2 regions of the Paenibacillus sp. Z3-2 genome follow, and region 1 is predicted to be linked to the other one. Evidence: riboswitches for the same ligand, from Rfam matches in the RefSeq annotation. Region 1 holds a riboswitch; the other holds the start of a gene.
The links. Region 1 has a riboswitch for glycine ahead of sdaAB (L-serine ammonia-lyase, iron-sulfur-dependent subunit beta). Riboswitches for the same ligand answer to the same signal wherever they lie in the genome.
Positions count from the first base shown of each region.

Region 2: linked by a shared signal. The riboswitch ahead of gcvT (glycine cleavage system aminomethyltransferase GcvT) and the one ahead of sdaAB (L-serine ammonia-lyase, iron-sulfur-dependent subunit beta) in region 1 are both predicted to bind glycine.

Region 1 covers NZ_CP096397.1:476,955-481,382, reverse strand. Annotated here, with positions in the region: gene M1D71_RS02370 (alpha-glycosidase) at 1-919, shown strand, start outside; gene sdaAA (L-serine ammonia-lyase, iron-sulfur-dependent, subunit alpha) at 1,083-2,000, opposite strand; gene sdaAB (L-serine ammonia-lyase, iron-sulfur-dependent subunit beta) at 1,990-2,679, opposite strand; glycine riboswitch at 2,791-2,925, opposite strand; glycine riboswitch at 2,930-3,054, opposite strand; gene M1D71_RS02355 (LolA family protein) at 3,214-4,305, opposite strand; gene M1D71_RS02350 (ATP-binding protein) at 4,307-4,428, opposite strand, start outside.
Region 2 covers NZ_CP096397.1:5,020,792-5,025,219, forward strand. Annotated here, with positions in the region: gene M1D71_RS22460 (PTS mannitol transporter subunit IICB) at 1-374, opposite strand, end outside; gene gcvH (glycine cleavage system protein GcvH) at 792-1,184, opposite strand; glycine riboswitch at 1,528-1,650, shown strand; glycine riboswitch at 1,654-1,754, shown strand; gene gcvT (glycine cleavage system aminomethyltransferase GcvT) at 1,971-3,107, shown strand; gene gcvPA (aminomethyl-transferring glycine dehydrogenase subunit GcvPA) at 3,104-4,428, shown strand, end outside.

The DNA of each region.
Region 1 (4,428 bases):
ATTCGGATTCGAAGCGCACATGCCGAAGCTGAATACGGAGAATGCCGAGGTTAAGGCCTATCTGTTGGAGGTTGCCGAGTATTGGATCAAGGAAGTGGGTGCGGACGGATGGCGGCTGGATGTCGCGGATGAAGTGGATGATGCCTTCTGGCGTGATTTCCGTCGTGTAGTCAAGGCCGCTAATCCGGAAGCCTATATTCTGGGTGAAGTCTGGAATGAGTCCTCTGCCTGGCTGCAGGGCGATCAGTTCGATGCTTCCATGAACTATCCGTTTACCGATGCCGTGAATGCCTTTTTTGTGAAAAATACGCTGCATGCCGAACAGTTCGCCAACTCCATCGGTCGACAGTTATCCCGCTATCCGCTTCAGGCCAGCGAAGTAGCATTCAACTTGCTGGACAGCCACGATACCCCGCGTCTGCTCACCCTGTGTGAGGGCGATCAGCGCAAGATGAAGCTGGCTGCGTTATTCCAGTTCAGTTACATGGGTGCTCCGTGCATCTATTACGGAGACGAGATTGGAATGGACGGCGAACAAGATCCGGGTTGCCGGAAATGCATGGAATGGGACGAAGCGAAGCAGGACCGGGAGTTGCTCGACTTTTATCAGAAACTGATCTCACTACGTCATGCTCATCCTGCCCTGCGTGCGGAAGGCACCATTCGTTTCCTGCAGGCTCGCCCCGACGGCAGCCAACTGGTACTCGAACGGCAAGATGATGAGGAACGCATCCTGATCTTGTTCAATCGTTCAGAGGAGACAGCTATTGTCGAACTGGAAGCAGGTGACGGGGAATGGACAGAGCTATTCGGCGGAAACCATCGTACTGCCAAGGATGATGGCGTGCTTGCCATTGAATTGCCTGCGTATGGATATGCTGTACTGAGTACGGCTGTGAGTCAGAGATCATCATCTTAATACACATACATCTGTCAACATATTTATGAAATACATCCTAGTTTCACCTAATCCCAAAACAAGCGTCCTGCATGACCTGGATTCAGGTTTGCGGACGCTTGTTTTGGGATTAGCCGTTATGCACATGTCACAGCTTATTTTCTCGGCACGGCCTGTTGTCAGATTAAACCTGAGAATCAGGTGTTTCCGGCTCTGCACGTTTTGCTTTCGGTTTGGCCAGCTTTTGCATCATTTTGCGGCCTGTTGGTGTCTGAGCCAATCCGCCTTGGGCTGTCTCCCGGTGACGGCTCGGCATCGCACTGCCTACTTCCAGCATGACGTCTATGACTTCGTCTGACGGGATGGCACTACGCACACCGGCCAATGCCATATCGGCCGCAGCCAGTGCTGTGACGGCACCCAGTCCGTTACGGACGATGCACGGAATTTCGACGAGGCCTGCGACTGGATCGCAGATGAGGCCCAGTGTATTTTTTAACGCCAAGCCAACAGCATGAACGACTTGCTCCGGTGTACCTCCACGCAGTTCAACCATGGCACCCGCAGCCATACCAATCGCAGAACCCACTTCCGCCTGACAGCCACCTTCGGCACCGGAAATAAATGAATTGTTCGCAATAACATAACCGATTGCCCCAGCACAGAACAACCCGTTAACCAAGTGTTCGTCCGTCCAGCCAAACCGCTCCTGTGAACTGATAAACACACCAGGAATAATGCCGCAGGAACCGGCTGTTGGTGTTGCCACGATGCGGCCCATGGAAGCATTCACTTCGGATACACACAGGGCATACGCCATCGCAAGTGCAGAAGCATCACCAGAGCAAGTCTCACCTTTGCGAATATACTCGGCCATTTTCTTGCCGTCTCCACCCGTTAACCCGCTCCGTGATGTGGTATCTTCCGTTAATCCCTTGTGTACTGCTTCCTTCATCACTTGATAATAGTCCGACATCTGCTGCACCACGTTCGCTTCAAGCGTATTCGTTTCCTGGACCTGCTCCTCAATCATCAGTTGAGCAATGGTTTTGGATTCCGCGGTACAGATCGTATTCAGTTCGTGCAAATGTTTAAACCGCATCCGAATCAACTCCTCTCTTCAAATCAATGACACGAATGTCCAGTACATGGTCGAGCGAACGCAGACGCTTCAACATATCCGGATTAGGCACGCCGTCCATCTCCATTGCCGTCAGCGCTTCACCATCCCGAGCTTTCCGATCCACCTGCATATAGCCGATGTTAACTCCCGATGAACTGATCGTAGACGTCACTGACGCAAGTACGCCTGCTTTGTCAGCATGCCGCAGAACAAGTGTAGGGAATTCACCACTGATCTGGACACGAAAATCATTCATCGCATGCACCGATACGCTGCCGCCACCAATGGAAGCCCCGATCAAGGAGCAGGTACGTTCTCCATGCCATAACTCAATTTTGACCGTATTCGGATGCGGAGCAGGCAGGCCGCTTGTATAAAACTCAACCTCCATGCCCGCTTCTTCTGCGTATTGCTCTGCATCCGGGATACGCGGATCGTCTGTGACATAGTCCAGCAGACCGCCGATCAGTGCCAGATCCGTGCCGTGACCCTGATACGTATCTGCAAATGAACCGTACAGCGTCAGTCGCGCCCGATCCGGCGTACAACCGAGCCACTGGCGAGCAATTCTCCCTAACCTTGCCGCTCCAGCTGTATGTGAACTTGAAGGCCCCGTCATCGACGGGCCAATAATTGAAAAAACATCTTTAAATCGCACCTTGTAACCCTCCAATTGTATTCGTCATTTCCATCCAGATCCCATTCCACAATGTTTTTTTTACTGAATGATGACATCAAAAAAAGGACAGAAGAAGGCCTCAGGCCCTCTCTCTGTCCTCGATACCTGAGAGTTTCATGACCAGCAGTGTCCAAGGACAAGGTGAATCCCTGCGATTACAGGCAAGGTCACCGGGCTAACTGATCATATACCCCTTGGGTGGCGCAGTTCGCGCACTCTCCAGAGTTGCGTCCAACGATGGTACATTTACCTGAGAGATTAACCACTGCGCCGGGTGCACAGCAGCTTGCTCCTTCGGTGCCTGAACACTAGCCCTTTTGCTCGGCTAACCCAGGTCTCTCCCGCTCGTTATCATCCGCTTATATTCACTTCCTCGTTCAACTCACATCGAACGTATGTCTTCTATTCAATTGGATCATATCTGAATCATATCTGGTACATATACTTACAGATTAATATGCTACACATTATATGTCAATAAAAGTGACGTATAATTATCATCTTTATCACTCATTAGGAATGATTAGGCAGCTTCAATTCATTTATCCAAGCTTGAAGCTTCTCTTTCGTCCATCCTTCGTTTTCACCCATGACGGAGTACCGCAAGCCATTTTCACTCCATGATATGTTCCGAATGCTCTTCATATATGAACCCTCGGTGTTACGAACCTTAATCTTGGCTTCATCCGGCAAAAGTGTATCGTCCACATTTTCTTCCGGCATCTTGAATACCGTCAGGCTGACTTCTACCTTGTCGTCACGTACATAATACAAGGTTACTTCATCTCTGCTCAGCTCACCGCCCAACGTAGACATTTCGATCCGTGATCGTTCGAATTCTCCACTCATGTCCTGTAGGAACGGCTGTTCCAACGCTTTTTCCGCTTCCTCCAGGGTCACTTCGGAATTCTGCATCATATCGTTCAAGTCCTTCACATCGACCTCCTTAGGGATGTCAATTACGAAAGTATCCTTTGTGAATTCAGGGTCATACTGAATCGGATCATAGACCATTTCTGATTTTCCATCCCCATACGCGCTGTTTACTTTGACAATCATCCACGTTTTGGGGTCTACCCAATACTCTGAAGATATGGAGAATGCGCCTTCTTCTTTTGGTGTCAATTCAATATGAATGACGTCCTGTCCATGAAGTTTCTCCTGTCCCATCATATTCACATTATGCGTAGTACGTAACCGCTCTAGTTGATCAACCAATATTTGTTTCTGGGTTTGATTAGGCTGTTGTGACACGGATGATGCATCCATGGAATATGCTGCTCCTGTTTCTTTTTCATAAAGGATGATCTCCTTTCCGTTATTAACTGCGTAACTGACATTGCCATTCTCGGATGTTTCCGTGCGCTTTCGTCCAGTTTCACCATCTACCCATTCCTTAATTTGCATGGTGTTAGTCAGCTTGTCGTCCGCCCATATCTTCATCACACCTTCCGCATAATATGAGGCAGGTTCTGTTTCTGCTGAGACAACCTTCTCGATCATATCGTCTCCTGACATAGCCAGCATATCCTTCTCCGCGCAACCTCCAAGCAGGGCGCCTGCAAGCAAAGCAGTACCCAGCATCATCCATCCTTTTTTCATCATCTTACCCATCCTCTCTGCGTTTACATTCTCCATGTTCAGGCAATCGGCATGCTGCCAGCGTTCCATATCCTTCGTATGACCACATGCGCATATCCCCTCCGTGCTTTATTGCAACCCGTTTGG
Region 2 (4,428 bases), 2.1 Mb from region 1:
TTATCGAATTTTTTGATGATCCATGCTGCCAGAGGTCCAGCGATCATGGCCCCGAGGAACATCGGAATATCGCTACCCACGATGACCCCAATGGTCATAATGGCACCCACGACACCACCACGCTGACCATGCACCATCGTACCCCCGGTGTAACCGATCAACAGTGGCAGCAAATATTTGATCATCGGATCGACTAGCTGTGCAAGCGTCTCGTTAGGGTACCAGCCTGTTGGAATGAACAGAGCCGTAATTAATCCCCAGGCGATGAACGCTCCCATATTCGGCATGACCATACCACTCAGGAATCGGCCAAAACGCTGAACACCAACCCGTAGCCCACCTTTGGAATTGGACGATTGGTCCAAATTACTCATTGTATTATCCTCCTTGGATCAAGTGATTATGATTATGAAAGGGGTATCATTTCTCCCCTGCTGTAATCCTAAGCGAGAATGCTCTCCTGTTCAATGAAATGAAAGCGTACTTTCGTCATGAACAATGATGACAACATTAGGTTATGTAATCGTTTTTATCTATGCATAATGGCTGAACTCATTGGTACATAAGGCTTTTCTTGCCTATGACTTTTATCATTTCCAAAATCATTTTCTACCCTATAGCTTGATCTAATCAGACAATTTGCATCCACAATCTGCTTAAACAGTATTCACATCGTTCCTTGGAAAACACAAAAAAACCTGTGCAAGCATCAAGCTCACACAGGTCGCAATAACACGAAGCACATCTCATTTTTGTAATAACATATGTTAATAAGTACAAGTTCATTGATTCTATTCTTCGGTATGTTTGCGATACGCATCTGCATTCATCAATGTGGACAACGCTGCAGACAGATCTCCCTCAACACGAATCTCGATCATCCAGCCTTCCTCGTAAGGAGAGCTGTTTACCAGTTCAGGTGAGTCCTGCAACGAATCATTCACCGCAATGATTGAACCAGTGACTGGAGAAAACAAGTCCGACACCGTTTTGACCGATTCGATCGTTCCAATGCTGTCTTCTGCTTTTACATTGGATTCAAGGTCAGGCAATTCCACAAACACAATGTCACCCAGCTGATGCTGCGCGAACTCGGTAATGCCAATACGTACAGTATCCTCCCCTACGGTTTGCACCCATTCGTGCTCTTCACTGTACAGGAAATCACTTTTCAATTCGCTCATCGATATCCGCCTCGCTTTTCATTAATGAGTGCATGCGATCTTTGACCTTAACCTTTTTCCCAGAACATAGCGTATGATATTTATGAATCAAATGTCAAGATACCTTACAATTTATTTGCTGATCCCCTCCTCAAACCGTAACCTGAATACACTCTTTCTACATATACTGGTGAATATTAGAATAGTAAGCGTAGTCTTTTTAAATACACGAACAATTATATTAAAACTATACTAAATATTCGGTTTTTAATCACTTTCTATGATATCGTTCTTGACATCGATAGTGGATTCACGTTTTAATGAGAGGAGTAAACGTGTTTATTGGACTATGTTATACCCGCGGATGAATGTAAAGGGAGAGATTACCCGCGACACCCGACTCGGGATGTACATGAGGTAACGCCGAAGGAGTAAACCACCGATAAGCGGAGGTGAATCTCTCAGGCAAAAGGACTTTTACGGGACGCAACTCTGGAGAGCATCTATTCGCCCTGTGCGGGCGTTATGATCACCCAAGGGGAAACCTGCTGTACGACGCGGCGGGGTAACTCTCAGGTACAAGGGACAGAGCCTTAGAATACAGCGTGCTACTTGGCATGCCGGTTCTTTGGCCTGTCCTTTTCCTTTTTCCCAAAAAACGAAAAACAGGATTCAGATCGGCGCTGTCATAGCTGCCTTATCATACTTACCCACTAAAGGTCTCTAGATGAAAATTTAAAAATACCCTGGTTCATTGATCCACGATTGCATATTCGGCCGGCTGACGGCCCATGACGAGGTGATTTGATGTCCGATTTGCTTAGAACACCACTCTTCCCACTATATCAGCAATATGAAGGCGTACGGTGCATTGATTTTGGAGGCTGGGAGCTTCCGGTACAATTTAGCGGAATCCAGAAAGAACATGAAGCGGTACGCGAGCGCGCTGGACTGTTCGATGTATCCCATATGGGCGAATTCACAGTACAGGGTGAGCAGGCTGAAGCATTTTTGCAACAAATGATGACCAATGATGTGACCACGCTGGTTCCCGGTCAAGCCCAGTATACCCTGATGTGTTATCCGAATGGCGGTGTGGTGGATGATCTGCTCGTGTATAAGCTGGAAGATCAGCAGTATATGCTCGTGGTTAACGCCTCCAACATCGACAAGGATTGGGCATGGCTGCAAGAGCACTTGATCCCTGGTGTAAGCATGACCAACGATTCGGAGCAGACGGCGCTGCTCGCCCTGCAAGGTCCACTGGCTGTAGATATTATCGGAAAAGTTACAGATACGGATGTATCCACCATTGAACCATTTCGTTTTGTGCAGAATGCCGAAGTCTGTGGAGTAAAATTGCTGTTATCCCGTACTGGTTATACCGGTGAAGATGGATTTGAACTATATGTATCTGCGGACCAAGCCTCTGCGGTCTGGAATGGATTAATGCAGGCTGGAGAAGGTCACGGACTTGTACCAGCAGGTCTCGGTGCCCGGGATACGCTGCGCTTTGAAGCAAGGCTCCCTCTGTATGGACAGGAATTGTCGGCAACCATCTCTCCACTCGAAGCTGGCGTAGGTATGTTTGTGAAGCTGAACGCTGGACCCTTTATCGGACACGAAGCCTTGTTACAACAAAAAAATGACGGTCCCGCCCGCAAACTGGTCGGTATCGAAGTGCTGGAGCGTGGCATTCCCCGCCCCCACTATCCGATTTACGCCGAAGGCGTACAGATTGGCGAAGTGACGACAGGTACGCAATCACCTACATTGAAGCGTAATCTGGGGCTTGCCCTCATCGACAGCAAACATGCTGGACTCGGAACCCCGCTTGAGATTGAGATCCGCGGCAAGAAGCTGAAAGCCGTGGTCGTGAAGACCCCTTTTCATAAACGGATACGTACGTCAAAGACACCTACCCAAGGAGTTGATCAAGCATGAGCAAGCACCGTTACATTCCCATGACCGAGCAGGATCAGAGCGCCATGCTCGCAACCATCGGTGTGGATACACTGGATGATCTGTTTCAGGACATTCCGCAGGAGATTCGTTATCAGGGCGAGCTGCCCGTATCCTCCAAACTTGATGAATATGCGCTGACACGTCACATGTCCAAACAGGCTGGCGCCAACGCCAATTTCGAAACACATGCCAGCTTCCTCGGTGCAGGCATATACGATCATCATGTTCCTTCCGTCATCAATCATGTCATTTCCCGTTCCGAGTTCTACACTGCCTACACACCTTATCAGCCTGAGATCAGCCAAGGTGAACTACAGGCCATTTTCGAATTCCAGTCCTACATCTGTGAATTAACCGGTATGGCTGTAGCCAATGCCAGCATGTATGACGGTGCAACGGCCTTTGCGGAAGCAGGTAATCTGGTCGCAGCGGCAACTCGTCGCAAACAGCTCATCGTATCCCGTACCGTTCATCCGGAAGCACGTCAGGTATTGCAGGCGTATGCGCACGGATTGAGTTTGGAGATTGTCGAGATTGGCTATAAGGATGGCGTCACTGACTGGGATGCCCTGCAAGCCGCCATCTCAGACGATACCGCTGCTGTCATGATCCAGAGTCCGAACTTCTTCGGTGCCGTGGAAAATGTGAAGCAAGCCGCTGACCTCGTGCATGCGCACAAGGGTCTGCTCGTCGTAAGTGCTAACCCGCTATCGCTGGGTCTGCTGGAAGCTCCAGGCAAGCTGGGTGCTGACATCGTAGTAGGCGATGCGCAGCCCCTCGGTATCGCCGCTTCACTTGGCGGCCCGACATGCGGATATTTCGCCGTATCCCAGCCTCATATGCGCCGAATTCCTGGCCGAATTGTAGGCCAGACCACAGATCGCAACGGCAAGCGCGGTTTTGTACTTACACTGCAAGCACGTGAACAGCATATCCGCCGCGAAAAGGCGACATCTAATATTTGTTCCAACCAGGCTTTGCTTGCACTCAGCGCATCAGTCTATATGTCTATCATGGGGAAACAAGGAATGATCGATGTAGCCGATCTGAATCTGCAAAAGAGTCATTACACCCTGAATACATTAACTGCGGTTCCTGGAGTTAGCCTGACGTTTAATGCACCAACATTCAATGAGTTTGTGATTAAGCTTCCTGAAGGAACAGACGTGGATGCACTTCAGCTGAAACTGCTAGATGAGGGTTTCATTGGTGGCTACGAACTCGGACGTAATTATCCGGAGCTTGCCGGACATATGCTGATTGCTGTTACCGAACGACGCAGTAAGGAAGAGATTGACGA